Regions from separate parts of the Streptomyces sp. NBC_00016 genome, predicted to be linked through region 3. Evidence: riboswitches for the same ligand, from Rfam matches in the RefSeq annotation. Region 3 holds a riboswitch; each other region holds the start of a gene.
The links. A riboswitch is a leader RNA that binds a small molecule or an ion and turns the genes downstream of it on or off. The one in region 3 is predicted to bind ZMP and ZTP.
Positions count from the first base shown of each region.

Region 1: it holds a riboswitch for ZMP and ZTP, as region 3 does, so the genes downstream of both, OG933_RS44480 (bifunctional 5,10-methylenetetrahydrofolate dehydrogenase/5,10-methenyltetrahydrofolate cyclohydrolase) here and OG933_RS17655 (glycine hydroxymethyltransferase) in region 3, are expected to answer to the same signal.
Region 2: it holds a riboswitch for ZMP and ZTP, as region 3 does, so the genes downstream of both, OG933_RS00575 (bifunctional 5,10-methylenetetrahydrofolate dehydrogenase/5,10-methenyltetrahydrofolate cyclohydrolase) here and OG933_RS17655 (glycine hydroxymethyltransferase) in region 3, are expected to answer to the same signal.

Region 1 covers NZ_CP108304.1:10,105,547-10,115,400, forward strand. Annotated here, with positions in the region: gene OG933_RS44465 (hypothetical protein) at 1-706, shown strand, start outside; gene OG933_RS44470 (PPOX class F420-dependent oxidoreductase) at 1,004-1,372, shown strand; gene OG933_RS44475 (GNAT family N-acetyltransferase) at 1,424-1,924, shown strand; ZMP/ZTP riboswitch at 2,379-2,464, shown strand; gene OG933_RS44480 (bifunctional 5,10-methylenetetrahydrofolate dehydrogenase/5,10-methenyltetrahydrofolate cyclohydrolase) at 2,487-3,353, shown strand; gene OG933_RS44485 (MFS transporter) at 3,935-5,161, shown strand; gene OG933_RS44490 (hypothetical protein) at 5,461-6,015, shown strand; gene OG933_RS44495 (hypothetical protein) at 6,081-6,587, shown strand; gene OG933_RS44500 (Asp23/Gls24 family envelope stress response protein) at 6,899-7,387, shown strand; gene OG933_RS44505 (DUF6131 family protein) at 7,475-7,630, shown strand; gene OG933_RS44510 (catalase) at 8,046-9,854, shown strand, end outside.
Region 2 covers NZ_CP108304.1:112,271-122,124, reverse strand. Annotated here, with positions in the region: gene OG933_RS00590 (hypothetical protein) at 1-449, shown strand, start outside; gene OG933_RS00585 (PPOX class F420-dependent oxidoreductase) at 747-1,115, shown strand; gene OG933_RS00580 (GNAT family N-acetyltransferase) at 1,167-1,667, shown strand; ZMP/ZTP riboswitch at 2,122-2,207, shown strand; gene OG933_RS00575 (bifunctional 5,10-methylenetetrahydrofolate dehydrogenase/5,10-methenyltetrahydrofolate cyclohydrolase) at 2,230-3,096, shown strand; gene OG933_RS00570 (MFS transporter) at 3,678-4,904, shown strand; gene OG933_RS00565 (hypothetical protein) at 5,204-5,758, shown strand; gene OG933_RS00560 (hypothetical protein) at 5,824-6,330, shown strand; gene OG933_RS00555 (Asp23/Gls24 family envelope stress response protein) at 6,642-7,130, shown strand; gene OG933_RS00550 (DUF6131 family protein) at 7,218-7,373, shown strand; gene OG933_RS00545 (catalase) at 7,789-9,854, shown strand, end outside.
Region 3 covers NZ_CP108304.1:4,012,843-4,022,696, reverse strand. Annotated here, with positions in the region: gene OG933_RS17690 (AMP-binding protein) at 1-3, opposite strand, end outside; gene OG933_RS17685 (chorismate-binding protein) at 156-2,624, opposite strand; gene OG933_RS17680 (antibiotic biosynthesis monooxygenase) at 2,656-3,234, opposite strand; gene OG933_RS17675 (DUF3050 domain-containing protein) at 3,452-4,231, shown strand; gene OG933_RS17670 (DMT family transporter) at 4,212-5,078, opposite strand; gene OG933_RS17665 (hypothetical protein) at 5,208-5,687, shown strand; gene OG933_RS17660 (glutathionylspermidine synthase family protein) at 5,720-6,907, shown strand; ZMP/ZTP riboswitch at 7,029-7,119, shown strand; gene OG933_RS17655 (glycine hydroxymethyltransferase) at 7,160-8,611, shown strand; gene trpS (tryptophan--tRNA ligase) at 8,693-9,706, shown strand.

The DNA.
Region 1 (9,854 bases), 6.1 Mb from region 3:
CGAACTGCTGAACGTCACCGCCCGCGCCGACTACGACGACGTCTCCGCGGCCGACCGTGAACGCCTCGCCCGCATCGCCCGCACCGCCGCCGAGGCAGCAGCCGACCGGATCGGCTGCAAGACCAGCCTGGCCGCCCTGCCCGGCCGCCGGCTCGCCTCCGTGCCGATCACTCTTCGCCCCGCGAAGACGGCCGGCGGCTCCTGCAGCTGGTTCGCCGCACACCTCACACAACAGGGACAGGACCGGCTGCCCGACCGCGCCCTCGCGATACCCCTGCGCAACGCCAACCCCCTCGAAGGCTGCCTTCTGGCGGTCGGCCCCGACCAGGTGGGCCGGATCGCCGACGAACTGAACGACGACCAGCGCGACTACGCCCGCAGCGCGCTCACCCACTCGCCCTGGTGGCTGCGCACCGCCTCCTACTTCGGCCCGGAGGCGCACACCGTGGGATATGAGGCCCTCGGCGCCCAGGACGCGATCATCAAGGCGGGAACGGCCGGACACGCCGACGGAGCGTGGTGGGCCTCCTCCGTCTGCGACGGCAAACCCGCCCTGCACACCCTCAGCTCCAGCTACACCTACGACGACATCCTCGGCTCCCGGCGACTGAACACCCTGTTCCGCGCCTACGTCGACGACATCACCAAGCGGCGCGGCTGCACCGACGTGACCTACCCCGACGCGAAGGACTTCCGCAGCCTCTGAAGCCCCTGAAGCCTTTGAGTACGGCACCGCCGGCCTCGTCGAGGGTGGTGGCCGGGCGGCCGATGACGTGCCGCAGATCGCCGGTCTGCCGCTCCAGGGCGCTGGCACGGACCTGCTCCTCCAGCCAGCCCTGGGCCGTCGCGCAGGCCCGGGTTGAGGAACGCCTCACTGTAGAAGGGGTGGCGCAGCAGCGTGTGGGGCGCCGTTGACGTTGCAGGGTCGGGACTCGGTCTCAGCCCCCGGACCTAGGTCGGTGACCCGATGTGCGCGCGGCCGGGAACATGTTTGGCTGCTGCCATGACCGAATTCAGCACGGCCGAACGCGCGTACCTGATGTCGCAGCGGTTGGGGCGCCTCGCGACGGTCGACCCGTCGGGGCAGCCGCAGGCCAATCCCGTGGGGTTCTTCCTGCAGGAAGACGGCACGATCCTGATCGGCGGATTCGCCATGGGACAGACGAAGAAGTGGCGCAATCTCCGCAAGAACCCGAAGGCCGCGCTCGTCGTGGACGACGTCGTGAGCCTGCGGCCCTGGACCGTGCGCGGCGTGGACATCCGAGGAGAGGCCGAACTCCTCGTCGGCCCGCACGAGTTGGGCCCGCACTTCAGCGAGGAGGTGATCCGCGTCCACCCCAGGCGGATCCACAGCTGGGGCCTCGAGAACTAGCCGTACCCACCCCTCCTGAGGCGCGGGTACGGCTCGTGTGATGCTGGCGCAATGACCGATCGACACGGGGTTGTCATCGTCCGCTGGCCAGGTCAGGGCCCTGCGGCGGCCCGGCCGGCCGAGCTGCTGGCGGCCTACCACCTGCGGACGCAGGCCGAGAAGGGCGACCCGGTCGCCGATGTGGACGCGCTGCCGGACCGCTACCGGACGGAAATCCTCGACCCGCGGGCCGCGTTCGCCGACGACACCGTGCTGATCGCTCTGAGCGGCGGCGACACAGCCGTGGGCTGCGTCGTGCTGACCGCCCCCGCCGGCGGACGCTCGGAGATCAAAAGACTCTGGACCGACCCGGCATCGCGGAGCCGGGGTATCGCGTCCGGCCTGATCGCCGCCGCGCTTGCGCACGCCGCGGACAACGGCGTCGGCACGGTACGCCTGTCGGTGTGGAAATGGCGCACGAGCGCCATCGCCCTGTACGAGCGGCTCGGCTTCACCGTCGTCCCCTCATGGGAAACGCGCGACCAACTGCTCTGCATGGAGCGCACCGTGTAAACAGCCGCCTCAGCCACACGCGGCCGCGGCCCGCACATGCCCCAAGCACGCAGCCGCAGCCGCACGGGCGCCTGACGCATCCGTATGCCCACGCTGCCGGGAAGGCGACGGCAGGGCCCCGGTCCCGTGATTCCCCCGAGCCGGGACGGGAGCCCGCCGGGCCGGTCGACGGTGCGGGAATGCCGCCACGGTGACGGCACGGGAATGCCGCCAGGGCAGGCCGTGTTGTGCAGGACGTGGTCGTGAAGGGGACAGTGTCCCCGGGCCTCACCTATTGCCTGCGGGGACGATCGTCCGGCTGAAGCCCCGCAGAGCCTTTCGCCGCGCAGGCGACCGCCCCTTCACGACCCCACCCTTCGCCCCCGCCCCCGGCCCGAGCCGGCGGGCCCCGGCAAGTCGCCTCCTGGCACCGGACATTGACCGGTGTGAGCAGGCTGCGCGTCTACTACAGTGCGCTGTGGGCCGTGACTGGCGCTGAGGTGGAGCACCACCGGGGAGCGGTCTGACGAGACGTCGTTGCCGTGCGCCTGGGCGAGTGGTCGGCCACACCCCGGAGGCAACGATGTCCGCGACTCGGACGGCCCAGCTCATGGACGGCACCGGTCTTGCCGGACGCATCGTCGAAGAGGCTGCTGCCAAGGCGGCACAGATCTCACAACACACCGGGACCAGCCCCTGCCTGGCGACGGTGCTGGTGGGGGAGGACCCCGCGTCGGTCACCTACGTCCGTATGAAACGGGCGCGGTGCGCGAAGGCGGGTATCCGGTCCCGGCACATCGCTCTGCCCGCCACCACCACGACCGCCGAGCTGATCGACACGCTCGCCGGCCTGTCCGACGATCCGGACGTGCACGGCATCCTGCTCCAGCATCCCTGCGGCCCGCACATCGACGAGCGGGCGGCGTTCGAGGCCATCGCCCCGCACAAGGACGTCGACGGGGTCACGGCACATTCCTTCGCCGCCATGAGCTTCGGGCTGCCGGGCTTCGTGTCCTGCACCCCGGGCGGCATCATGCGGCTGCTGGAGGCCTACGACGTCGATCTCACCGGCCGGCGCGCCGCCGTGGTGGGCCGCAGCGCGATCCTCGGCAAACCGGTGGGAATGCTCCTGCTCGCCCGGAACGCGACGGTGACCTACTGCCACTCCCGCACGGCGGACCTGCCGGACATCATCCGGGAAGCGGACGTCGTGGTGGCGGCCGTGGGACGGCCCCGGCTGATCCGGGGGGAGGACATCAAGCCCGGCGCGGTGGTGATCGACGCCGGCTACAACCCGGGCAACGTGGGCGACGTGGACTTCGACACCGCCCTCACCCGAGCCCGTCTGATCACCCCGGTGCCCGGCGGCGTCGGCCCGATGACCATCGCCGTCCTGCTCGCGCAGACCGTCGACGCCGCCTCGAACCAACTCGGCATCACGCACCACTGACCCTTCCGTCGCAACGGCGACCGCAGCAGCCACGAACAGCCCCCGCGCGATACCGGCACCGACATCGCGCGGGGGCTGTTCGTGCGTGCCTGCCTGCAGAACGAGACGCCGACGACCGCGAAGCCGGGAGCCGGCCGCCGGCCGCCGACGGGGCACGGGCCGCCCGCCCGTGCCCCGTCCATGACGACCGCGGCCGCCTGACCACTTGCCTGTCTCAAGTGCCTGAGCGCTCAGCACCGACGACGACCGGCCGAGGACCGACCCTCCGCCACCGGCCGGGGACCGACCCTCCGCCGCCCGCAGACCGTCCCTGCGCGCGCCCGGGGCATGGCCGGCACCCGCATGACCGGCACCGCATGACCGACCCCCGGAGCCGGTGTGATGCAGGCCATAATTCCTGTCGGCCGATCTTGGAATGCGTGGGCATGTGCCACCGCTGCACTGCTTGTGGGCCTTCCCTGCCCTGGGGGGCGCACCGGGCAACGGTGGCCGGCGCGAATGGCCACAGGAGCAGGACACCTCGTGGTCCCGCCTGCTCCGCCACGATCCGGACCGCCGCCCGCGAAAGGTACTTCCGCTCCATGCCACTGGCCCTGCTGGCCCTTGCCCTCGTCGCGTTCGGTATCGGTACGACCGAGTTCGCCACGATGGGGCTGCTGCCCCAGATCGCCGACGGGGTCGGCGTGTCCGTGCCGCACGCCGGCAACATCGTCTCCGCCTACGCGCTCGGCGTCGTCGTCGGTGCCCCGCTCCTGACGGGCATCGGCGCGCGCATCGCCCACAAACGACTCCTGCTCCTGCTGTCTGCCCTGTTCGTGATCGGCAACGTCGCGTCCGCCCTCGCACCCGGCTTCGGCCTGCTGTTCGCCGCACGCTTCCTGGCGGGCCTGCCCCACGGAGCACTGTTCGGCGTGGGCGCCGTCGTGGCCTCCCGGCTGGTCGCCCCCGAACGGGCCGGGCGGGCCGTGTCGAGGATGTTCCTCGGACTCACCATCGCCAACATCATCGGCGTCCCGGCCGGCACGGCTCTCGGACAGCAACTGGGCTGGCGCTACGCCTACTGCGCCGTCGCCGTCATCGGCCTCGTCGCGCTGGCCGCGCTGGCCGCCTTCGTCCCCGACCAGCCCCGCAGCAACCAGGCCGGCATCCGGCACGAACTGCGCGCCATGGGCAACCGGCAGGTCGCCCTCGGCCTGGCCACCGCCGTCGTGGGATTCGGCGGCTTCTTCGCCGTCTACAGCTACCTGGTGCCGATCCTGACCCACGTGACGGGTCTCTCCGACTCCTCGACCACCTGGGTCCTCGCGCTCTACGGCGGCGGAATGACGCTGGGCACGCTGATCGCGGGCCCGCTGACCGACCGCGCCCTGCGCCCGACGCTGTACGGAGGGCTCGCCCTGCTGGGCGCGTCGCTCGTGACGTTCTACTTCACGGTCCACAGCACCGTTCCCGCCCTGGTGACACTCGCCTTCATGGGCGCGATGGGCGCCCTGGTCACCACACCCGTGCAGATGCTGCTCATGGCCAAGGCGAGGAACGCCCCGACGATGGCGGCGGCCTCCAACCACTCCGCCTTCAACCTGGCCAACGCCGGCGGCGCCTGGCTCGGCGGCCTGGCCATCTCGGCCGGCTGGGGCTGGGCCTCGCCCGCCCTGGTCGGCGCGGCCCTCGCCGCCGCCGGCCTCGCCCTCGCCCTCCTCGCTGGCCTCACCGACCGCGGGACCGGACCCTCCGCACTGATCACGTCATCGGCAGCCGAAACCCCGACGGAATCCCCGGCCGAGGCCCGGCAGATCCCGACGGCCTGACAACGCGTGCACGGTGGGGGCGCTCTCCCGAAGTCATGGCGGACCACAGGATCCGCGCGCACAGGCCCGAGTCCGCCGGCAAGTGCACCCCCGTGCGGTGCTTCCTCGCAGTCAGCAGACAGCAGTCAGCAGTCAGCAGTCAGCGGTCCGCGGTCCGCGGTCCGCAGTCCGGCAGGGCGGGCCGGCCGGGCTGCGGTGCTGCCTTCTGCAGGTACTGATCAGCTGTCTCGTTTCAAAGGCAAAAGGTAGGGAATCGGCAAAATAGGAATATATGGCGCGCCCGTGAGGGGGTCCTGCCCATGTCGACAGGGACACTTCTGGCAATCATCGTTGCCGTCGTGGTGGTGATCGCCCTGGTAGCCGTCGCGGTCTCCCTCAGGCGCCGCCGGAAGCTGCGTGAGCGCTTCGGCCCGGAGTACACGCGCACGGTAGAGGACGCCGACAGCCGCACGGCCGGCGAGCGTGAGCTCCGTGCCCGCGAGAAGCGACATGACACGCTGGACATCAAGCCGCTGGACAGCAGCGTCAGGGATCGGTACACGCGGGACTGGACCAACGTGCAGGACGAATTCGTGGACCGCCCGGAAGACGCCGTGCACGATGCCGACCGCTTGGTGACCTCCCTGATGCACGAGCGCGGCTACCCGACCCACGACTTCGAGCAACAGCTCAAGGACCTCTCGGTCGAGCACGGCCGCACCCTCGAGCACTACCGGGCCGCCCACGATGTCGACGTGCTCAGCACCCGCCACGAGGCGACCACCGAACAGTTGCGGGGTGCCATGGTGCACTACCGCGCCCTGTTCGACGAGCTGCTCGCTGACGGCGGACGACCCCGCCACGCCCGGGCCTGAAGGGCTCAGCGAACAGCCCGCCGCCCGAACCGGGACGCCGCCAGGCGTCCAGGAACGGAGGAGACATGCGACGCGAAGACACACCGGGCACCGCCGCCGCGAGCGGCCTGTCCACCGACGACCTCGCCCGGCCTCGCGACCGGTCCGTACAGGAGGGCGCGGCCGGCCCTCCTGCCGATGTGCCGACCTTCCCCGGTGAGAGCACGGACACGCCGAGCAAGCCCGCTGAAAGGGAGCCGGTGGAGGCCGCGGCAGGCACTCCGGCCCGGACCGCGGGCCAGCCCGTCCAAGGCGAGGACGACGTCCCGCAGCTCCTCACCACAGAGGACGAGGAAGGGTTCCGCACCCGCTGGCAGGAGGTGCAGGACAGGTTTGTGGACGACCCGCGGGACGCCGTGCACACCGCCGACGCCCTCGTCGCCGACGTGATGCAGAGGCTGGCCGCCACCTTCGCCGACCACAAACAGGAACTCGAAGGACAGTGGAACAGGGGCGAACAGGCCGACACCGAAGACCTGCGCCAAGCGCTGCGCCACTACCGTTCCTTCTTCAACCGCCTGCTGGTCACCTGACACGACGCGACGCGACACGACATGACGCGGTGGCACGGCGGCAGAGGCCCGGACAACGCCGGCCTGATCGCCCCACCCGTCCCGCGGACGCGCCTCCGACGGACCGATCAGGGTGGAGCGCCGCGCCCGCATGCCACCACGCCTGCATGCCTACATCCGGGCTTCGCTTCGCGCCATGCACGAAGAGGACCCGGCGTCTGAGCGTCACCGAGCGGAGCCGTTCCTTTTGATCGTGCGATCCGTTCGCGGCTCAGGAGAAGCGGGTACCCGGAGCCCGCACAGCACATCGGACAGGGGCCGAGGCGATCGCCATGACAGACACCACCACCAGCAGCAACCGCGGCTCGACGGGCCGGCCCGATGCGGACGTGAGCACGTTGAAGGGCCGTACCGGGGTCGGGGCTCCGGCGCAGACCCGGGGCAAGACCACTGTCGCGGACGGCGTGGTGGCCAAGATCGTGGGCATGGCCGCCCGTGAGGTGCCGGGAATTTACAACCTCGGCGGCGGCGTGGCCCGCGCCTTCGGTGCCATGCGGGACAGGGTCCCCGGCGGCAGCGGGGGCGTCACGCAAGGGGTGAAGGTCGAAGTCGGTGAGCGCCAGGCCGCCGTCGACCTGGACATCGTCGTCGAGTACGGCGTCGCCATCGTCGACGTGGCCGGCGACGTGCGCTCCAACGTCATCAACGCTGTGGAGCGGATGACGGGTCTGGAGGTCGTCGAGGTGAACATCGCCGTCGGCGACGTCCGCCTCCCCGACGAGGAGGAGGAGTCCGAACCCGACGAGGACCGGGTGAGGTGAGCTCCCACAGCCCCCGCACCCCTTTCTCGCACAGATGAAGATCCGCTGCTCGCGGGGGAGCGGCCACCACTCCCCAAGGGGAACGTCATGATCATCCTGGGCGTCGTTCTGCTCGTCATCGGCCTCGTCACCGGCATAGCCGTCCTATGGACCATCGGGGTCATCCTGGTGGCCGTCGGAGCGGCCCTGTGGATCCTCGGCGCGATGGGACACGCCGTCGCCGGACGACGCCACTACTGGTGAACCGGCCCTGACGGCCGATCGGTCCGCGGACGAACGGCCGCTGCCGCGTCGCCCCGGCCGAGCCGATCGGCGTGCCGTGGCCGACCTCGACCGTGGCCGAGGAAATGGCCTGCCGCACCGCCCTGGGACTGGACGACACCCGCCGGTACGCCGCCCAAGTCGACATCGCCATCCCAGTGCCGGCGGCTCTCCCTGAGACCGCGCGGCCCTTCGTACGCGCTACCGGTGACAGCCCGAGGAGTCGCGCACGACCAGTCAACGGGCGCACCTAGTTGCTGCGTCCGCTGAGGGGTACTTGCGCGGCCGGACACGGCTGCGCGGCGTTGGACGGATGTTCTTCATGCCCTTGTTATGCCGCCGCCCGTGGCGGTCATGGCTCGTGACGAGGTAGGCCGTACCCGAGCATGGAGGAACGATGTCGAAGCCCAACCCGATCAAAGCCGCAGCTGAGAAGCTGACGCAAGCGCTGGGCGACGAGGGTCCCGCCGAAGGCGTGCCTGGTGCACCGTCGCCGGAGCCGGTGCCGGTCGAGGAGCCTGTCGAGCCGCGTGCGCCGCTCCCGCCCAAGGCGGATCAAGGCACCCCCGAAACCGTCAGTCCCACCGGCCAGCCCACCGGCGCGGACCCCACCCGTAAAGCGCAGAGCGGCACCTACCTGACCACCGCCCAGGGCACCCGGCTCTACGACACCGATCACTCACTCAAGGCGGGTGCCCGTGGGCCGGTTCTTCTGCAGGACCACCACCTGCGCGAGAAGATCATGCACTTCGACCACGAGCGCATCCCCGAGCGCGTGGTCCACGCCCGCGGCGCCGGCGCTCACGGCATCTTCCAGGCCTACGGCACCGCCGAGAACGTCACGCGCGCCGCATTCTTGCGCAAAGACACCGAGACACCGGTCTTCGTGCGCTTCTCCACCGTGCTGGGATCCCGCGGATCCGCCGACACGGTCCGTGATACCCGTGGGTTCGCCACCAAGTTCTACACCGAGGAGGGTGTCTTCGACCTCGTCGGCAACAACATCCCGGTCTTCTTCATCCAGGACGCCATCAAGTTCCCCGACGTCATCCACGCCGGCAAGCCGCACCCGGACCGGGAGATCCCGCAGGCCCAGAGCGCCCACGACACCTTCTGGGACTTCGTCTCCTTGCACACCGAGGCCCAGCACCACACCTTGTGGAATATGTCCGACCGGGGGATCCCCCGCTCGTTTCGGACCATGGAGGGCTTCGGTGTCCACACCTTCCGCCTCGTCGACGCGCAGGGTGGCACGACGCTGGTGAAGTTCCACTGGAAGCCCAAGCTGGGAGTGCATTCCCTGGTGTGGGAGGAAGCCCAGATCACCAGCGGCGTCGACCCCGACTTCCATCGCCGCGACCTCGCCGACGCAATCGAAACCGGCGCCTACCCGCAGTGGGAGCTGGGCATCCAGGTGTTCCCGGACATCGCGGAGCAGACCTTCGAAGGCATCGACCTGCTCGACTCGACGAAGATCGTCCCCGAGGAACTGGCCCCGGTCCAGCCGATCGGCCTGCTGACCCTGGACCGCAACCCGAGCAACTTCTTCGCCGAGACGGAGCAGATCGCCTTCCACGTCGGCCACCTCGTGCCCGGCATCGACGTCACCGACGACCCGCTGCTTGCCGGCAGGCTCTTTTCCTACCTGGACACCCAGATCACACGCCTGGCCGGCCCCAACTTCAACCAGATCCCGATCAACAGGCCGCATTCGCCCGTCAACGACATGCTGCGCGACGGCTTTCACCAGCAGGCCGTACACACCGGGGTGGCGCCGTACAAGCCGAACTCGCTGGACGGCGGCTGCCCGTTCTTCGCCGGAGCGGACAGCGGCGCCTTCATCGAGACACCGGTCGAAGTGCCCGCCGGCCGCAAGGTCCGCGACGCCCCGGCCAGCTACGCCGACCACTTCAGTCAGCCCCGGCTGTTCTGGCTGAGCATGTCTGCGGTGGAACGCGAGCACATCATCGCCGCCTACACCTTCGAGCTCGGCAAGTGCTGGAGCAACGCCATCAAGGAAAGGCAGTTGCGCGCGCTGGCCCATATCGACGCCGAGCTGTGTGCCCGGGTTGCCGAAGGTCTCGGACTCCCCGTTCCCGAGGCCACCGAGACCCTTGCCGATGTGCAGCCGAGCCCCGCCCTGTCCCAGGTCGGCCAGGAATGGCCTGCCGACGGCCGGGTCATCGGCATCGTCACCGACGGCTCC
Region 2 (9,854 bases), 3.9 Mb from region 3:
GCGCCCTCGCGATACCCCTGCGCAACGCCAACCCCCTCGAAGGCTGCCTTCTGGCGGTCGGCCCCGACCAGGTGGGCCGGATCGCCGACGAACTGAACGACGACCAGCGCGACTACGCCCGCAGCGCGCTCACCCACTCGCCCTGGTGGCTGCGCACCGCCTCCTACTTCGGCCCGGAGGCGCACACCGTGGGATATGAGGCCCTCGGCGCCCAGGACGCGATCATCAAGGCGGGAACGGCCGGACACGCCGACGGAGCGTGGTGGGCCTCCTCCGTCTGCGACGGCAAACCCGCCCTGCACACCCTCAGCTCCAGCTACACCTACGACGACATCCTCGGCTCCCGGCGACTGAACACCCTGTTCCGCGCCTACGTCGACGACATCACCAAGCGGCGCGGCTGCACCGACGTGACCTACCCCGACGCGAAGGACTTCCGCAGCCTCTGAAGCCCCTGAAGCCTTTGAGTACGGCACCGCCGGCCTCGTCGAGGGTGGTGGCCGGGCGGCCGATGACGTGCCGCAGATCGCCGGTCTGCCGCTCCAGGGCGCTGGCACGGACCTGCTCCTCCAGCCAGCCCTGGGCCGTCGCGCAGGCCCGGGTTGAGGAACGCCTCACTGTAGAAGGGGTGGCGCAGCAGCGTGTGGGGCGCCGTTGACGTTGCAGGGTCGGGACTCGGTCTCAGCCCCCGGACCTAGGTCGGTGACCCGATGTGCGCGCGGCCGGGAACATGTTTGGCTGCTGCCATGACCGAATTCAGCACGGCCGAACGCGCGTACCTGATGTCGCAGCGGTTGGGGCGCCTCGCGACGGTCGACCCGTCGGGGCAGCCGCAGGCCAATCCCGTGGGGTTCTTCCTGCAGGAAGACGGCACGATCCTGATCGGCGGATTCGCCATGGGACAGACGAAGAAGTGGCGCAATCTCCGCAAGAACCCGAAGGCCGCGCTCGTCGTGGACGACGTCGTGAGCCTGCGGCCCTGGACCGTGCGCGGCGTGGACATCCGAGGAGAGGCCGAACTCCTCGTCGGCCCGCACGAGTTGGGCCCGCACTTCAGCGAGGAGGTGATCCGCGTCCACCCCAGGCGGATCCACAGCTGGGGCCTCGAGAACTAGCCGTACCCACCCCTCCTGAGGCGCGGGTACGGCTCGTGTGATGCTGGCGCAATGACCGATCGACACGGGGTTGTCATCGTCCGCTGGCCAGGTCAGGGCCCTGCGGCGGCCCGGCCGGCCGAGCTGCTGGCGGCCTACCACCTGCGGACGCAGGCCGAGAAGGGCGACCCGGTCGCCGATGTGGACGCGCTGCCGGACCGCTACCGGACGGAAATCCTCGACCCGCGGGCCGCGTTCGCCGACGACACCGTGCTGATCGCTCTGAGCGGCGGCGACACAGCCGTGGGCTGCGTCGTGCTGACCGCCCCCGCCGGCGGACGCTCGGAGATCAAAAGACTCTGGACCGACCCGGCATCGCGGAGCCGGGGTATCGCGTCCGGCCTGATCGCCGCCGCGCTTGCGCACGCCGCGGACAACGGCGTCGGCACGGTACGCCTGTCGGTGTGGAAATGGCGCACGAGCGCCATCGCCCTGTACGAGCGGCTCGGCTTCACCGTCGTCCCCTCATGGGAAACGCGCGACCAACTGCTCTGCATGGAGCGCACCGTGTAAACAGCCGCCTCAGCCACACGCGGCCGCGGCCCGCACATGCCCCAAGCACGCAGCCGCAGCCGCACGGGCGCCTGACGCATCCGTATGCCCACGCTGCCGGGAAGGCGACGGCAGGGCCCCGGTCCCGTGATTCCCCCGAGCCGGGACGGGAGCCCGCCGGGCCGGTCGACGGTGCGGGAATGCCGCCACGGTGACGGCACGGGAATGCCGCCAGGGCAGGCCGTGTTGTGCAGGACGTGGTCGTGAAGGGGACAGTGTCCCCGGGCCTCACCTATTGCCTGCGGGGACGATCGTCCGGCTGAAGCCCCGCAGAGCCTTTCGCCGCGCAGGCGACCGCCCCTTCACGACCCCACCCTTCGCCCCCGCCCCCGGCCCGAGCCGGCGGGCCCCGGCAAGTCGCCTCCTGGCACCGGACATTGACCGGTGTGAGCAGGCTGCGCGTCTACTACAGTGCGCTGTGGGCCGTGACTGGCGCTGAGGTGGAGCACCACCGGGGAGCGGTCTGACGAGACGTCGTTGCCGTGCGCCTGGGCGAGTGGTCGGCCACACCCCGGAGGCAACGATGTCCGCGACTCGGACGGCCCAGCTCATGGACGGCACCGGTCTTGCCGGACGCATCGTCGAAGAGGCTGCTGCCAAGGCGGCACAGATCTCACAACACACCGGGACCAGCCCCTGCCTGGCGACGGTGCTGGTGGGGGAGGACCCCGCGTCGGTCACCTACGTCCGTATGAAACGGGCGCGGTGCGCGAAGGCGGGTATCCGGTCCCGGCACATCGCTCTGCCCGCCACCACCACGACCGCCGAGCTGATCGACACGCTCGCCGGCCTGTCCGACGATCCGGACGTGCACGGCATCCTGCTCCAGCATCCCTGCGGCCCGCACATCGACGAGCGGGCGGCGTTCGAGGCCATCGCCCCGCACAAGGACGTCGACGGGGTCACGGCACATTCCTTCGCCGCCATGAGCTTCGGGCTGCCGGGCTTCGTGTCCTGCACCCCGGGCGGCATCATGCGGCTGCTGGAGGCCTACGACGTCGATCTCACCGGCCGGCGCGCCGCCGTGGTGGGCCGCAGCGCGATCCTCGGCAAACCGGTGGGAATGCTCCTGCTCGCCCGGAACGCGACGGTGACCTACTGCCACTCCCGCACGGCGGACCTGCCGGACATCATCCGGGAAGCGGACGTCGTGGTGGCGGCCGTGGGACGGCCCCGGCTGATCCGGGGGGAGGACATCAAGCCCGGCGCGGTGGTGATCGACGCCGGCTACAACCCGGGCAACGTGGGCGACGTGGACTTCGACACCGCCCTCACCCGAGCCCGTCTGATCACCCCGGTGCCCGGCGGCGTCGGCCCGATGACCATCGCCGTCCTGCTCGCGCAGACCGTCGACGCCGCCTCGAACCAACTCGGCATCACGCACCACTGACCCTTCCGTCGCAACGGCGACCGCAGCAGCCACGAACAGCCCCCGCGCGATACCGGCACCGACATCGCGCGGGGGCTGTTCGTGCGTGCCTGCCTGCAGAACGAGACGCCGACGACCGCGAAGCCGGGAGCCGGCCGCCGGCCGCCGACGGGGCACGGGCCGCCCGCCCGTGCCCCGTCCATGACGACCGCGGCCGCCTGACCACTTGCCTGTCTCAAGTGCCTGAGCGCTCAGCACCGACGACGACCGGCCGAGGACCGACCCTCCGCCACCGGCCGGGGACCGACCCTCCGCCGCCCGCAGACCGTCCCTGCGCGCGCCCGGGGCATGGCCGGCACCCGCATGACCGGCACCGCATGACCGACCCCCGGAGCCGGTGTGATGCAGGCCATAATTCCTGTCGGCCGATCTTGGAATGCGTGGGCATGTGCCACCGCTGCACTGCTTGTGGGCCTTCCCTGCCCTGGGGGGCGCACCGGGCAACGGTGGCCGGCGCGAATGGCCACAGGAGCAGGACACCTCGTGGTCCCGCCTGCTCCGCCACGATCCGGACCGCCGCCCGCGAAAGGTACTTCCGCTCCATGCCACTGGCCCTGCTGGCCCTTGCCCTCGTCGCGTTCGGTATCGGTACGACCGAGTTCGCCACGATGGGGCTGCTGCCCCAGATCGCCGACGGGGTCGGCGTGTCCGTGCCGCACGCCGGCAACATCGTCTCCGCCTACGCGCTCGGCGTCGTCGTCGGTGCCCCGCTCCTGACGGGCATCGGCGCGCGCATCGCCCACAAACGACTCCTGCTCCTGCTGTCTGCCCTGTTCGTGATCGGCAACGTCGCGTCCGCCCTCGCACCCGGCTTCGGCCTGCTGTTCGCCGCACGCTTCCTGGCGGGCCTGCCCCACGGAGCACTGTTCGGCGTGGGCGCCGTCGTGGCCTCCCGGCTGGTCGCCCCCGAACGGGCCGGGCGGGCCGTGTCGAGGATGTTCCTCGGACTCACCATCGCCAACATCATCGGCGTCCCGGCCGGCACGGCTCTCGGACAGCAACTGGGCTGGCGCTACGCCTACTGCGCCGTCGCCGTCATCGGCCTCGTCGCGCTGGCCGCGCTGGCCGCCTTCGTCCCCGACCAGCCCCGCAGCAACCAGGCCGGCATCCGGCACGAACTGCGCGCCATGGGCAACCGGCAGGTCGCCCTCGGCCTGGCCACCGCCGTCGTGGGATTCGGCGGCTTCTTCGCCGTCTACAGCTACCTGGTGCCGATCCTGACCCACGTGACGGGTCTCTCCGACTCCTCGACCACCTGGGTCCTCGCGCTCTACGGCGGCGGAATGACGCTGGGCACGCTGATCGCGGGCCCGCTGACCGACCGCGCCCTGCGCCCGACGCTGTACGGAGGGCTCGCCCTGCTGGGCGCGTCGCTCGTGACGTTCTACTTCACGGTCCACAGCACCGTTCCCGCCCTGGTGACACTCGCCTTCATGGGCGCGATGGGCGCCCTGGTCACCACACCCGTGCAGATGCTGCTCATGGCCAAGGCGAGGAACGCCCCGACGATGGCGGCGGCCTCCAACCACTCCGCCTTCAACCTGGCCAACGCCGGCGGCGCCTGGCTCGGCGGCCTGGCCATCTCGGCCGGCTGGGGCTGGGCCTCGCCCGCCCTGGTCGGCGCGGCCCTCGCCGCCGCCGGCCTCGCCCTCGCCCTCCTCGCTGGCCTCACCGACCGCGGGACCGGACCCTCCGCACTGATCACGTCATCGGCAGCCGAAACCCCGACGGAATCCCCGGCCGAGGCCCGGCAGATCCCGACGGCCTGACAACGCGTGCACGGTGGGGGCGCTCTCCCGAAGTCATGGCGGACCACAGGATCCGCGCGCACAGGCCCGAGTCCGCCGGCAAGTGCACCCCCGTGCGGTGCTTCCTCGCAGTCAGCAGACAGCAGTCAGCAGTCAGCAGTCAGCGGTCCGCGGTCCGCGGTCCGCAGTCCGGCAGGGCGGGCCGGCCGGGCTGCGGTGCTGCCTTCTGCAGGTACTGATCAGCTGTCTCGTTTCAAAGGCAAAAGGTAGGGAATCGGCAAAATAGGAATATATGGCGCGCCCGTGAGGGGGTCCTGCCCATGTCGACAGGGACACTTCTGGCAATCATCGTTGCCGTCGTGGTGGTGATCGCCCTGGTAGCCGTCGCGGTCTCCCTCAGGCGCCGCCGGAAGCTGCGTGAGCGCTTCGGCCCGGAGTACACGCGCACGGTAGAGGACGCCGACAGCCGCACGGCCGGCGAGCGTGAGCTCCGTGCCCGCGAGAAGCGACATGACACGCTGGACATCAAGCCGCTGGACAGCAGCGTCAGGGATCGGTACACGCGGGACTGGACCAACGTGCAGGACGAATTCGTGGACCGCCCGGAAGACGCCGTGCACGATGCCGACCGCTTGGTGACCTCCCTGATGCACGAGCGCGGCTACCCGACCCACGACTTCGAGCAACAGCTCAAGGACCTCTCGGTCGAGCACGGCCGCACCCTCGAGCACTACCGGGCCGCCCACGATGTCGACGTGCTCAGCACCCGCCACGAGGCGACCACCGAACAGTTGCGGGGTGCCATGGTGCACTACCGCGCCCTGTTCGACGAGCTGCTCGCTGACGGCGGACGACCCCGCCACGCCCGGGCCTGAAGGGCTCAGCGAACAGCCCGCCGCCCGAACCGGGACGCCGCCAGGCGTCCAGGAACGGAGGAGACATGCGACGCGAAGACACACCGGGCACCGCCGCCGCGAGCGGCCTGTCCACCGACGACCTCGCCCGGCCTCGCGACCGGTCCGTACAGGAGGGCGCGGCCGGCCCTCCTGCCGATGTGCCGACCTTCCCCGGTGAGAGCACGGACACGCCGAGCAAGCCCGCTGAAAGGGAGCCGGTGGAGGCCGCGGCAGGCACTCCGGCCCGGACCGCGGGCCAGCCCGTCCAAGGCGAGGACGACGTCCCGCAGCTCCTCACCACAGAGGACGAGGAAGGGTTCCGCACCCGCTGGCAGGAGGTGCAGGACAGGTTTGTGGACGACCCGCGGGACGCCGTGCACACCGCCGACGCCCTCGTCGCCGACGTGATGCAGAGGCTGGCCGCCACCTTCGCCGACCACAAACAGGAACTCGAAGGACAGTGGAACAGGGGCGAACAGGCCGACACCGAAGACCTGCGCCAAGCGCTGCGCCACTACCGTTCCTTCTTCAACCGCCTGCTGGTCACCTGACACGACGCGACGCGACACGACATGACGCGGTGGCACGGCGGCAGAGGCCCGGACAACGCCGGCCTGATCGCCCCACCCGTCCCGCGGACGCGCCTCCGACGGACCGATCAGGGTGGAGCGCCGCGCCCGCATGCCACCACGCCTGCATGCCTACATCCGGGCTTCGCTTCGCGCCATGCACGAAGAGGACCCGGCGTCTGAGCGTCACCGAGCGGAGCCGTTCCTTTTGATCGTGCGATCCGTTCGCGGCTCAGGAGAAGCGGGTACCCGGAGCCCGCACAGCACATCGGACAGGGGCCGAGGCGATCGCCATGACAGACACCACCACCAGCAGCAACCGCGGCTCGACGGGCCGGCCCGATGCGGACGTGAGCACGTTGAAGGGCCGTACCGGGGTCGGGGCTCCGGCGCAGACCCGGGGCAAGACCACTGTCGCGGACGGCGTGGTGGCCAAGATCGTGGGCATGGCCGCCCGTGAGGTGCCGGGAATTTACAACCTCGGCGGCGGCGTGGCCCGCGCCTTCGGTGCCATGCGGGACAGGGTCCCCGGCGGCAGCGGGGGCGTCACGCAAGGGGTGAAGGTCGAAGTCGGTGAGCGCCAGGCCGCCGTCGACCTGGACATCGTCGTCGAGTACGGCGTCGCCATCGTCGACGTGGCCGGCGACGTGCGCTCCAACGTCATCAACGCTGTGGAGCGGATGACGGGTCTGGAGGTCGTCGAGGTGAACATCGCCGTCGGCGACGTCCGCCTCCCCGACGAGGAGGAGGAGTCCGAACCCGACGAGGACCGGGTGAGGTGAGCTCCCACAGCCCCCGCACCCCTTTCTCGCACAGATGAAGATCCGCTGCTCGCGGGGGAGCGGCCACCACTCCCCAAGGGGAACGTCATGATCATCCTGGGCGTCGTTCTGCTCGTCATCGGCCTCGTCACCGGCATAGCCGTCCTATGGACCATCGGGGTCATCCTGGTGGCCGTCGGAGCGGCCCTGTGGATCCTCGGCGCGATGGGACACGCCGTCGCCGGACGACGCCACTACTGGTGAACCGGCCCTGACGGCCGATCGGTCCGCGGACGAACGGCCGCTGCCGCGTCGCCCCGGCCGAGCCGATCGGCGTGCCGTGGCCGACCTCGACCGTGGCCGAGGAAATGGCCTGCCGCACCGCCCTGGGACTGGACGACACCCGCCGGTACGCCGCCCAAGTCGACATCGCCATCCCAGTGCCGGCGGCTCTCCCTGAGACCGCGCGGCCCTTCGTACGCGCTACCGGTGACAGCCCGAGGAGTCGCGCACGACCAGTCAACGGGCGCACCTAGTTGCTGCGTCCGCTGAGGGGTACTTGCGCGGCCGGACACGGCTGCGCGGCGTTGGACGGATGTTCTTCATGCCCTTGTTATGCCGCCGCCCGTGGCGGTCATGGCTCGTGACGAGGTAGGCCGTACCCGAGCATGGAGGAACGATGTCGAAGCCCAACCCGATCAAAGCCGCAGCTGAGAAGCTGACGCAAGCGCTGGGCGACGAGGGTCCCGCCGAAGGCGTGCCTGGTGCACCGTCGCCGGAGCCGGTGCCGGTCGAGGAGCCTGTCGAGCCGCGTGCGCCGCTCCCGCCCAAGGCGGATCAAGGCACCCCCGAAACCGTCAGTCCCACCGGCCAGCCCACCGGCGCGGACCCCACCCGTAAAGCGCAGAGCGGCACCTACCTGACCACCGCCCAGGGCACCCGGCTCTACGACACCGATCACTCACTCAAGGCGGGTGCCCGTGGGCCGGTTCTTCTGCAGGACCACCACCTGCGCGAGAAGATCATGCACTTCGACCACGAGCGCATCCCCGAGCGCGTGGTCCACGCCCGCGGCGCCGGCGCTCACGGCATCTTCCAGGCCTACGGCACCGCCGAGAACGTCACGCGCGCCGCATTCTTGCGCAAAGACACCGAGACACCGGTCTTCGTGCGCTTCTCCACCGTGCTGGGATCCCGCGGATCCGCCGACACGGTCCGTGATACCCGTGGGTTCGCCACCAAGTTCTACACCGAGGAGGGTGTCTTCGACCTCGTCGGCAACAACATCCCGGTCTTCTTCATCCAGGACGCCATCAAGTTCCCCGACGTCATCCACGCCGGCAAGCCGCACCCGGACCGGGAGATCCCGCAGGCCCAGAGCGCCCACGACACCTTCTGGGACTTCGTCTCCTTGCACACCGAGGCCCAGCACCACACCTTGTGGAATATGTCCGACCGGGGGATCCCCCGCTCGTTTCGGACCATGGAGGGCTTCGGTGTCCACACCTTCCGCCTCGTCGACGCGCAGGGTGGCACGACGCTGGTGAAGTTCCACTGGAAGCCCAAGCTGGGAGTGCATTCCCTGGTGTGGGAGGAAGCCCAGATCACCAGCGGCGTCGACCCCGACTTCCATCGCCGCGACCTCGCCGACGCAATCGAAACCGGCGCCTACCCGCAGTGGGAGCTGGGCATCCAGGTGTTCCCGGACATCGCGGAGCAGACCTTCGAAGGCATCGACCTGCTCGACTCGACGAAGATCGTCCCCGAGGAACTGGCCCCGGTCCAGCCGATCGGCCTGCTGACCCTGGACCGCAACCCGAGCAACTTCTTCGCCGAGACGGAGCAGATCGCCTTCCACGTCGGCCACCTCGTGCCCGGCATCGACGTCACCGACGACCCGCTGCTTGCCGGCAGGCTCTTTTCCTACCTGGACACCCAGATCACACGCCTGGCCGGCCCCAACTTCAACCAGATCCCGATCAACAGGCCGCATTCGCCCGTCAACGACATGCTGCGCGACGGCTTTCACCAGCAGGCCGTACACACCGGGGTGGCGCCGTACAAGCCGAACTCGCTGGACGGCGGCTGCCCGTTCTTCGCCGGAGCGGACAGCGGCGCCTTCATCGAGACACCGGTCGAAGTGCCCGCCGGCCGCAAGGTCCGCGACGCCCCGGCCAGCTACGCCGACCACTTCAGTCAGCCCCGGCTGTTCTGGCTGAGCATGTCTGCGGTGGAACGCGAGCACATCATCGCCGCCTACACCTTCGAGCTCGGCAAGTGCTGGAGCAACGCCATCAAGGAAAGGCAGTTGCGCGCGCTGGCCCATATCGACGCCGAGCTGTGTGCCCGGGTTGCCGAAGGTCTCGGACTCCCCGTTCCCGAGGCCACCGAGACCCTTGCCGATGTGCAGCCGAGCCCCGCCCTGTCCCAGGTCGGCCAGGAATGGCCTGCCGACGGCCGGGTCATCGGCATCGTCACCGACGGCTCCACCGACGCCGACGGCGTACGGGCCCTGCGCCAGGCCGTGCAGCACGCGGGCATGGTCCCGCTGGTCATTGCGCCGGCCGGAGGGAAGCTCGGCACAGACGGCGACGCGATCACCGTCCAGCGGACCTTCGCCACCGCCCGCTCGGTCGAGTTCGACGCCGTCGTCATCGCCGGAACACCCGCTCTGGGCGGCGACTCCTACGGCTCCCGGGACGCCAAGGCCGGCGCACCCGGACCAGACCAGGCGACGTTCGATGC
Region 3 (9,854 bases):
CACCTGGTGCCCCTGATGAAACGCGGCCCGCCCACCCCACCCACTCCGCTCGGCGAGATCGGCAAGCTCCGCGGCGAGATTCCCGGCCCCGACGCCCACCCCCTGCTCACGGGAGTCGGCGGCGGGCTGTGACGTCGTCGTCGACCGCGGGGGCGTCATCGGCTGGCCCCCTTCGCGCCGGCCGGGGCGGGGCCGGGGGTGGTGCCCCGGGAGCGGCCCGCGCCCGCCCGTGCCTCGGCAGGTTCCGGCTCCCGCTCCCCGGGCGCCCGGGTGAGCGCCGCGCCGTGCTCCCGCAGGGCCCGCATCTGCGCGGCCGTCTTCAGCAGCATCTCGTCGTACTCCGCGGCCGGATCGGAGTCCAGGACGATCGCGCCCCCGGCCCCCATCCGCATCAGGCCGTCGGCCAGGACGGCCGTGCGGATGACGATGTTGAGGTCCGCGCCGCCGCTGCACCCCAGGTAGCCGAGGGCACCCGCGTACACACCGCGCGCCTCGGTCTCGAGACCGTCGATGATCTCCAAGGTGCGCTGCTTCGGCGCCCCGGTCATCGAACCGCCGGGGAAGCAGGCGCGCACGCAGTCCACCGCGTCGGTGCCCTCGCGCAGCCGGCCCTCGACGGTGGAGACGAGCTGGTGCACGGTGGCGTACGTCTCGGTGGCCATGAGCCGGGAGACCCGCACGGTCCCGGTCCGGCTGACCCGCCCCAGGTCGTTGCGGAGCAGGTCGACGATCATCAGGTTCTCGGCGCGGGTCTTGGCGTCCGCCGCCAGCGCGTCCCTGAGCCGGGCGTCCTCCAGCGGACCGGCACCGCGCGGCGCGGTTCCCTTGATGGGCTTGGCCTCGGCGACACCGTCCCGGGTGATCCGCAGGAACCGTTCGGGCGAGGAGCCCACCACGTCGAGGTCGCCGAATCTCAGGAAGGCCGCGTACGGCGCGGGGTTGACCCGGCGCAGCACCCGGTAGAAGCCGTACGCGTCGTCCGGAGCGGGTAACACCGCGGCGTCGGTCAGACAGATCTCGTAACTGGTGCCCGCGGCGAGCTCGCGCCGGCAGGCCGCGATGTCCGCGAGATAGGTCGCCCGGTCCCGCACCAGCCACGGCTCGACGTCCCCGACCTCTTGATCCCCGACCAAGTGATCCCCGACCAAGTGATCCCCGACCCCGTGACCCCCGACCCCGAGTCCGCCTCCGGCCGTGTGGAACCCGGCCCGGGCTTCGGGCCCGCCGGTACCGAGCCCGGCTCCGGCCGTCCCGGGTGCGACCCCACCGCCTTCACGTGCGGCCGCACGCCGTGTCGTTCTCGTCCCGTCCGTCCCGTCCGTCCCGCCCGTCCCGCCCGTCCTGCCCGTGCCGCCCGTCCCGGGCGGTGTCGGGCGGGGCCGGTCCGGCTCGGCGGGGAGGGAGGTGAGCCGGACCAGCATGGTCTCGAGCCAGTCGGTGGCCTCGCCGGCGGCCTGGGGGGTGTCCTCCGCCAGACAGACCGCGTAGGTGAAGCCCTTCTCGTGGTCCACCGCGATCAGCCGGTCGGCGAACAGCCAGCAGGCGTCCGGGGTGGTGGCGCGATGCCGGTTGGGGGAGCCGCAGTCGGCCTTGGTCTCGTAGCCGAAGTAGCCGACATAGCCGCCGGTGAAGTCGAAGGGGAGCCCGGTGGCGTCGACCCGACGGCTCGCCAGCTGCCGCTTGAGATAGTCGAAGACGCTCGCCCGGACCTTGCGCGTCGGCCGCCCGGCCCGCTCGATCTCGCAGAGGCCGGCCTCGACGTCGTACCGGACGAACTCGGCGAGCGGACCGCTGTCGTCGCCGAAGAACGAGAAGCGGGAGAGTCCCCGCTCGACCCGGGAACTGTCCAGCCAGAACGCCCGCGGCGAGTCGGCGTACAGCCGCGTGAAGGCGGCCTCCGCGTCGATCGCCTCGGCGATGCGGCGGGTGTGCAGCCGGAGGGCGGGCCGGTCGGCCCGGCGCGGGCGGGGGACGGTCACCCTGGGGCTCGGCATCGCCGCCGCGGCCGGGGTGACCGCGGTGTTCTTCGTGCGAGGCCTGCGGGCCCGCTCGGCCGTCAGGTTCCGGAAGTTGACGAGCATCCGGTGGCCGTATTCGGTGAGCACCGACTCCGGGTGGAACTGCACGCCCCACAGGGGCCGTTCGCGGTGCCGCAGTCCCATCAGGACGCCGTCCTCCGCCCAGGCGGTCGGCTCCAGGGAGTCGGGCAGCGGCTCGCGTACCGACAGCGAGTGGTAGCGGACCGCGGTGAAGTTCTGCGGCAGCCCCTGGAACAGGTCCCGACCGTTGTGGCGGACGGCCGACAGATGCCCGTGCCGCGGCTCCGGGGCGGGCACCACCCGCCCGCCCTCCCCGTGCGCGATGCCCTGGTGGCCGAGGCAGACCCCGAGCACCGGCACCGGGGACTCGGCGAGCACTCTGGCGCTGATGCCGAAGTCACGCGTCCTCGACGGATGTCCGGGTCCCGGCGACACCACCACGTTGTCGAAGGCGCAGATATCGGGAACGGCGTCCGCGGGGGCGTCATTGAGGATCACCACCGGCTCCTCGCCGTTGACCTCGGCGATCAGCTGGAACAGGTTGTACGTGTACGAGTCGTAATTGTCGATGAGCAGGGTCTTCACCCGCCCACCTCCTTGGGGTCGTTCTCTGGCTCTATGCGGTCCGTCGTTTATGCCGTCCGCGAAGCGCCTGGAGCGGTGGATACAGCCATTTCTTGAAGAAACGCTGAAGGCGAGGCATGAGAATCCAGGTGACCAGGGCCGTCACGCACAGGCAGAGCAGCAGTGTACGAATGAACGGGTTGAGGTCACCGAGATAGGGAAGCACGATCAGATTGAACAGGAGCACCGGTGGGAAAACCGCGCTCATATTCACGAACCATAACTTCCATTTCGACGGCGGGGCCGGCGCCTTCGGTGCGGGGGTCTGGGCGTCGAACCAGGCCTTGGAGCCGCGCACGCTCCTGCGGTCCGTCTGCCGGGCGATGTCCAGCGCCCGGCCGTCCCACTCGACCCTGGCGGCCGAGTCCTCCCAGGCCCGGGCTGTGCCTTCGGTCGCGAAGCGATAGACCACATGCCACTCCGCCTCTCCATCGACAAGTACACCGCCCCCCAGGAAGCCGGGTTGCCGTGCGCTCGCGCCCAGCATGGCCCACCCCCAGGAGTGGAAGTCGGCCTCGCGGCCCGGCACCACGCGATATGCGGCGGTGACGGTGACGGGATTACTGGTCACACCGTCGAGTACGCGGGAGAGAGCGCTTGCGTTCACAGGTTCTTCAAACTTCTACAACTGTCTTCGACTGTCCGGAACGCGGCTTTTAATCTCCTTTTCGGCGGTCTTGACTCCTTCTGTCGAGCGGTACTGCCGGTAACTTCTCCGGGATTCCTGGAAGCGCTTGCCGGTGCGTCGGGAGAAGTGCACGATCGAGCTCCCCCGTCGAAGGAGAACCATGTCCAGGTACGACTGGAAGCTGACCCATGAGGGAATCGAAAGGGCCCGTTCGGCAATAGAACCGGTCCGAAAGGAAGTGACCGCTCATCCGGTCTATCAGCGGATAAGCAGCCGGGAACACATGGCCGTCTTCATGGCGCACCACGTGTTCGCGGTATGGGATTTCATGTCCCTGCTCAAGTCGCTCCAGCGCGACCTCACCTGCGTCGACGTCCCCTGGGTGCCGCGCGGCTCGGAGGTGAGCCGGCGGCTCATCAACGACATCGTCCTCGTCGAGGAGAGCGACGAGCTGAACGGCGGCTTCACCAGCCACTTCGAGCTGTACCGGGCCGGCATGGCCGAGGCGGACGCCGACACCACCCGGATCGACACCTTCCTCGCGCTGATCGGCGAGGGCCACGACGTGCCGTCGGCGCTGCGGGTCGCCCGGGTCCCCGCCCCCGCCGCCGAGTTCGTGCGCACGACCTTTCAGATCATCGCCGACCGGCCGCTGCACTGCCGGGCCGCCGCCTTCGCCTTCTCCCGGGGGGACCTCATCCCGGACATGTTCGACCAGGTGATCAAGAAGGAGGGCACCGACCGGTTCCCGCTCTTCCGCGACTACCTGGCCCGCCACATCGAGGTGGACGGCGAGGAGCACACCCCCATGGCCATGCAGATGGTCGCCGACCTGTGCGGCACGGACGACACGCGCTGGCAGGAGGCCGTCGAGACGGCCACCCTCGCGCTGGAGGCGAGGATCCGCCTGTGGGACGGCATCACGGAGGCGATGGCCTGACCGGCGGCTCCGGTGCCGGCTCCGTCACGGACGCCTCTTCGGGCGCCTCCCCGAACCGGGCCAGTGCCAGCGCTCCCGCCACGGCGACGGCGAAACCGAGTACGGCCAGCCAGCCGAGCCCCTCCCGGGTCCGGTCGCCCAGCCACACCACGCCCACCAGCGCCGGACCGATCGTCTCGCCGATCACCATCCCGGCCGTGGCGGTCGTCACCGACCCCCGCTGGAGAGCCGTCGTCAGCAGCAGGAACGCGGCACCGCCACCCAGCAGCAGCGCGTACAGGGCCGGGTCGGTGAGCAGCTCCGACGGGTCGAGCGAGTCGATCAGCCGCACCGCCACCTCCACCACCCCGAACCCGAAACCGGCCCCGAGGCCCAGCACCAGCGCCCGTGCGCGTCCGGTCAGCCGCCGTCCGGCCAGTCCCAGCAGCAGCACCCCGCCCGCCGCGCCGAGCATCACCCACGGCAGCGCCTGCGGTCCGCTCTCCTCGCCCTCCGTCCCCGCCGCCAGGCCCAGCATCGCCAGGCCCGCGCACACCACCCCCACCGCCGCCCACTCGGTCCGGCTCAGCCGCACCCGCAGCAGCCGCGCCGCGACCACCGCCGTCACCGCCAGGCTCGACGCGAGGGCCGCCCCCACGGCGTAGATCGGCACCGAGCGCAACGCGGCGATCTGGAACAGGAACCCCAGCCCGTCCAGCGCGAGCCCCGCCAGATACCGCCACTCCCGCACCGCCCGCAGCAGCAGCGCCGCGTCCCCGCCGCTCCCGCCGACGGCCGCCCGCGCCGCCATCGCCTGCAACACCGTCGCCGTACCGAAGCAGACCGCCGCGCCGAGTGCGCACACCATTCCAAAGAGCACGAAAGGACTGTAGGGGAACGGCTGGTGGGCGGGCCGCCTTCGGTCGCTCTCGGCACGGTGTCTAGGCTGACGGCCGGAAATCGTCGTAGCGGCGATGCGGAAACGGGGAGACGGAACATGGCGGACGCGCGTCGCAGACTTCGCTCGGGCACGGTCGTACTCGGCGGCATGGGAGTGCTCGCGGCGGCCCTGTCCGCCTGCTCCTCCGACCCCGACAAGCGGTGCGTCGACCGCGACAGCTACAACCTCACCAAGGGCTACAAGGTCGTCGCCGACAAGAACTGCAAGTCCACGTCCGGCAAGTCCGGCTCGGCCGGCAAGGTCGGCAAGTCCGCCACGGCCGCCACCGACGCCGCCTGGTACTACGGCGGCGACAAGAAGGGCTCCTGGGTCGACGGCGGCTCCTTCACCAAGCCGGGCAAGGGGTCCAGCGGCTCGACCGGTTCGAGCAGCAGCAGTGGCGGCAGCAGTAGCAGTGGCGGCAGCAGCAGCAGCGGCGGCAGCGGCAGCAGTGGCGGCAGCGGAGTCGACCGGAACGGGTTCGGCGGCGACAGCGACAGCGGCAGCGGTGTCGGCAAGGGCAGCTCGGGCGGCTGAGCGCCCGAGCGGCTGAACAGGACACCGGCACCGTGCGACGTCACACCATCGAACCCCGCCCCGACTGGCAGCGGACCGTCGAGGACCAGGGTCTCGTCTACCCCCTCACCCGTCACCCCGACGGCCGGCTGCGCCCCTACTGGGACGAGAGCGCGTACTACGTCTTCACCCTCGACGAGGTCGAGGCGCTGGAGGAGACCGTCGAGGAACTGCACACCATGTGCCTGGCGGCCGCCGCCCACCTCGTCGAGACCGACCGCCTCGCCGACCTCGGCATCACCGACCCGCGGATCGCGGCGGCGGTCGCCGAGGCCTGGCACCGGCGTGCCGAACTCCCCTCCGTCTACGGCCGTTTCGACCTCCACTACGACGGCACCGGCCCGGCGAAGCTCCTGGAGTACAACGCGGACACCCCCACCTCGCTCGTGGAGGCGGCCTCCCCCCAGTGGTTCTGGATGGAGGAACGATTCCCCGGCGCCGACCAGTGGAACTCCCTCCACGAACGCCTGGTCGCCGCCTGGAGGAAGCAGGCCCCCCTGCTCCCGCCCGGCAGCCCGCTCCACTTCGCGCACTCCTCGGCGGACGAGCTGGGCGAGGACCTCATGACGGTCGCCTACCTCAAGGAGACCGCCGAGCAGGCCGGCCTGGACACGGCCTGGATCTCCATGGAGGAGATCGGCTGGGACCCGCTGTCCGGCCGCTTCGTCGACCGTCAACTCCGCTTCATCCGCAGCTGCTTCAAGCTCTACCCCTGGGAGTGGCTGACCACCGACCGCTTCGCGGGCCATGTCCTCGACACCCTCGACAACGGCGGCGGCACCGGCACGACCCTGTGGATCGAACCGGCCTGGAAGATGCTCCTCAGCAACAAGGCCCTGCTGGCCGTCCTGTGGGAGCTGTACCCCGGACACCCCAACCTCCTCCCCGCCTACCTCGACGGGCCCCGCGAACTGGCGGCCACCACCGGCTATGTCGCCAAGCCGCTGCTGGGCCGCGAGGGCGCCGGCGTCACCCTGCACGCACCGGGCGGCGATCCCGCCCCGCGCACCGACGAAGCCTGCTGCTACCAGCAGTTGGCGCCCCTGCCCACGTTCGACGGCAACCACGTCGTCCTCGGCGCGTGGACGGTGGAGGACGAGTCGGCCGGCCTCGGCATCCGCGAGTCCTCCGGCCTGATCACGGACGAGTACGCCCGCTTCCTGCCCCACGTGATCCTCTAGGCGCCGCGACCCCGGTCCGACGGCTGCTCCAGGGCGACCGGAGGCGTGCTCCTGCGCGGATCCGACGTCGCTCGCATGGTGGACGCCGGACCTTGGGATTCGGGCCTGCCCGGTAGGCTGGCGAGCGGGCCGTGACTGGCGCGCTGGGATGGGACGGACCATCGGGGAGCGGCCTGTGAGCGACAAGAGTGCCGTGCGCCTGGGCCAGACCGAGAACCGTGACCGCACGCCACGCCCCCGGAGGCCGACGACATGTCCGAGCAGCAGTCCCTCTCCACCGAGTCCACCGCCTTCCGTGCCGCACTCGACGTGATCCGCGCCGTCGAGCCGCGCGTCGCCGACGCCATCGGCCAGGAGGTCCACGACCAGCGCGAGATGCTCAAGCTGATCGCCTCGGAGAACTACGCCTCCCCGGCCACCCTCCTCGCGATGGGCAACTGGTTCAGCGACAAGTACGCCGAGGGCACCATCGGCCGCCGCTTCTACGCCGGCTGCCGCAACGTGGACACCGTCGAGGCGCTGGCCGCCGAGCACGCCCGCGAGCTCTTCGGCGCCCGCCACGCGTACGTCCAGCCGCACTCCGGCATCGACGCCAACCTCGTCGCCTTCTGGTCGATCCTCGCCGACCGCGTGGAGGCCCCGGCCCTCGCGAAGGCGGGCGTCCGCCAGGTCAACGACCTCTCCGAGGCCGACTGGGCCGAGCTGCGCCAGGCCTTCGGCAACCAGCGGATGCTCGGCATGTCGCTGGACGCCGGCGGCCACCTCACCCACGGCTTCCGCCCCAACATCTCCGGCAAGATGTTCGACCAGCGCTCCTACGGCACGGACCCGGCCACCGGCCTGATCGACTACGAGGCCCTGCGTGCCTCGGCCCGCGACTTCAAGCCGCTGATCATCGTCGCCGGCTACTCCGCGTACCCCCGGCTGGTGAACTTCCGGATCATGCGCGAGATCGCCGACGAGGTCGGCGCGACCCTCATGGTCGACATGGCGCACTTCGCCGGCCTGGTCGCGGGCAAGGTCCTGACCGGCGACTTCGACCCGGTCCCGCACGCCCAGATCGTGACGACCACCACCCACAAGTCCCTGCGCGGCCCCCGCGGCGGCATGGTCCTGTGCGACGACTCCCTCAAGGACCAGGTCGACCGCGGCTGCCCGATGGTCCTCGGCGGCCCGCTCCCGCACGTCATGGCCGCCAAGGCCGTCGCCCTGGCGGAGGCCCGCCGGCCGTCCTTCCAGGACTACGCCCAGCGCATCGTCGACAACTCCCGCGCCCTCGCCGAGGGCCTGACGCGGCGCGGCGCGACCCTGGTCACCGGCGGCACGGACAATCACCTGAACCTGATCGACGTGGCCTCCTCCTACGGGCTCACCGGCCGGCAGGCCGAGGCGGCGCTGCTGGACTCGGGCATCGTCACCAACCGCAACGCCATCCCCGCCGACCCGAACGGCGCCTGGTACACCTCCGGCATCCGCATCGGCACCCCGGCGCTGACCACCCGGGGCCTGGGCACGGCCGAGATGGACGAGGTCGCGTCCCTGATCGACCGGGTCCTGACCACGACGGAGCCCGGCACGACGAAGTCGGGCGCCCCCTCGAAGGCCGCCCACGTCCTGGACGCGAAGGTCGCGGACGAGATCTCCCGGCGGGCGACCGACCTGGTGGCGGGCTTCCCGCTGTACCCGGAGATCGACCTCGGCTGACCCCGGCGGCACCCCGGGCGGCCCCCGTGGCCGCCCGGGACCCGTTCCGGGCGGTCTCCGCGCTCTGAGACAATGATGGACATGGCCTCAGACCGACCCCGCGTGCTCTCCGGAATCCAGCCCACCGCCGGCTCGTTCCACCTCGGCAACTACCTCGGCGCCGTCCGCCAGTGGGTGGCGCTCCAGGAGACCCACGACGCGTTCTACATGGTCGTCGACCTGCACGCGATCACGGTCCCGCAGGATCCGAAGGAGCTCAGCGCGAACACGCGGCTGGCCGCCGCCCAGCTCCTCGCGGCCGGTCTCGACCCGGACCGCTGCACGCTCTTCGTCCAGAGCCACGTCCCCGAGCACGCCCAGCTCGCCTGGGTCATGAACTGCCTCACCGGCATGGGCGAGGCGAGCCGGATGACCCAGTTCAAGGACAAGTCCGCCAGGCAGGGCGCCGACCGCGCCTCCGTGGGCCTGTTCACGTACCCGATCCTCCAGGTCGCGGACATCCTGCTGTACCAGGCCGACGAGGTGCCGGTCGGTGAGGACCAGCGCCAGCACATCGAGCTGACCCGCGACCTCGCGGAGCGTTTCAACGGCCGCTTCGGCGAGACCTTCACGATCCCGAAGCCGCACATCCTGAAGGAGACCGGGAAGATCTACGACCTTCAGGACCCGTCGATCAAGATGAGCAAGTCGGCGTCCACGCCGAAGGGCCTCATCAACCTGCTCGACGAGCCGAAGGCGACGGCGAAGAAGGTCAAGAGCGCGGTCACGGACACCGACACGGTCGTCCGCTACGACACCGAGAACAAGCCCGGCGTCAGCAACCTGCTCGGCATCTACTCGACGCTGACCGGCACGAGCGTCCCCGAGCTGGAGCAGCGCTACGAGGGCAAGCTCTACGGCGCGCTCAAGACGGACCTCGCCGAGGTCGTCGTCGACTTCGTGACGCCGTTCCGGGACCGCACCCAGCAGTACCTGGACGACCCCGAGACGCTCGACTCGATCCTGGCCAAGGGTGCGGAGAAGGCGCGCGCCGTCGCCGCGGAGACCCTCTCCCGGACGTACGAGCGGGTCGGCTTCCTGCCCGCGAAGCACTGAGCGGCGCTCGGAAGCACGCGGAAGCACTCGGGGCGCACCGCACACCTGTTCCTCTGGGCAGAGCGCTGCACATCACTTTCCCTGCGCCTGCCCAGAGCACAGCTGTGGCCGTACAGTCGATAGCCGTACGACTGAGTACGAACCCGGC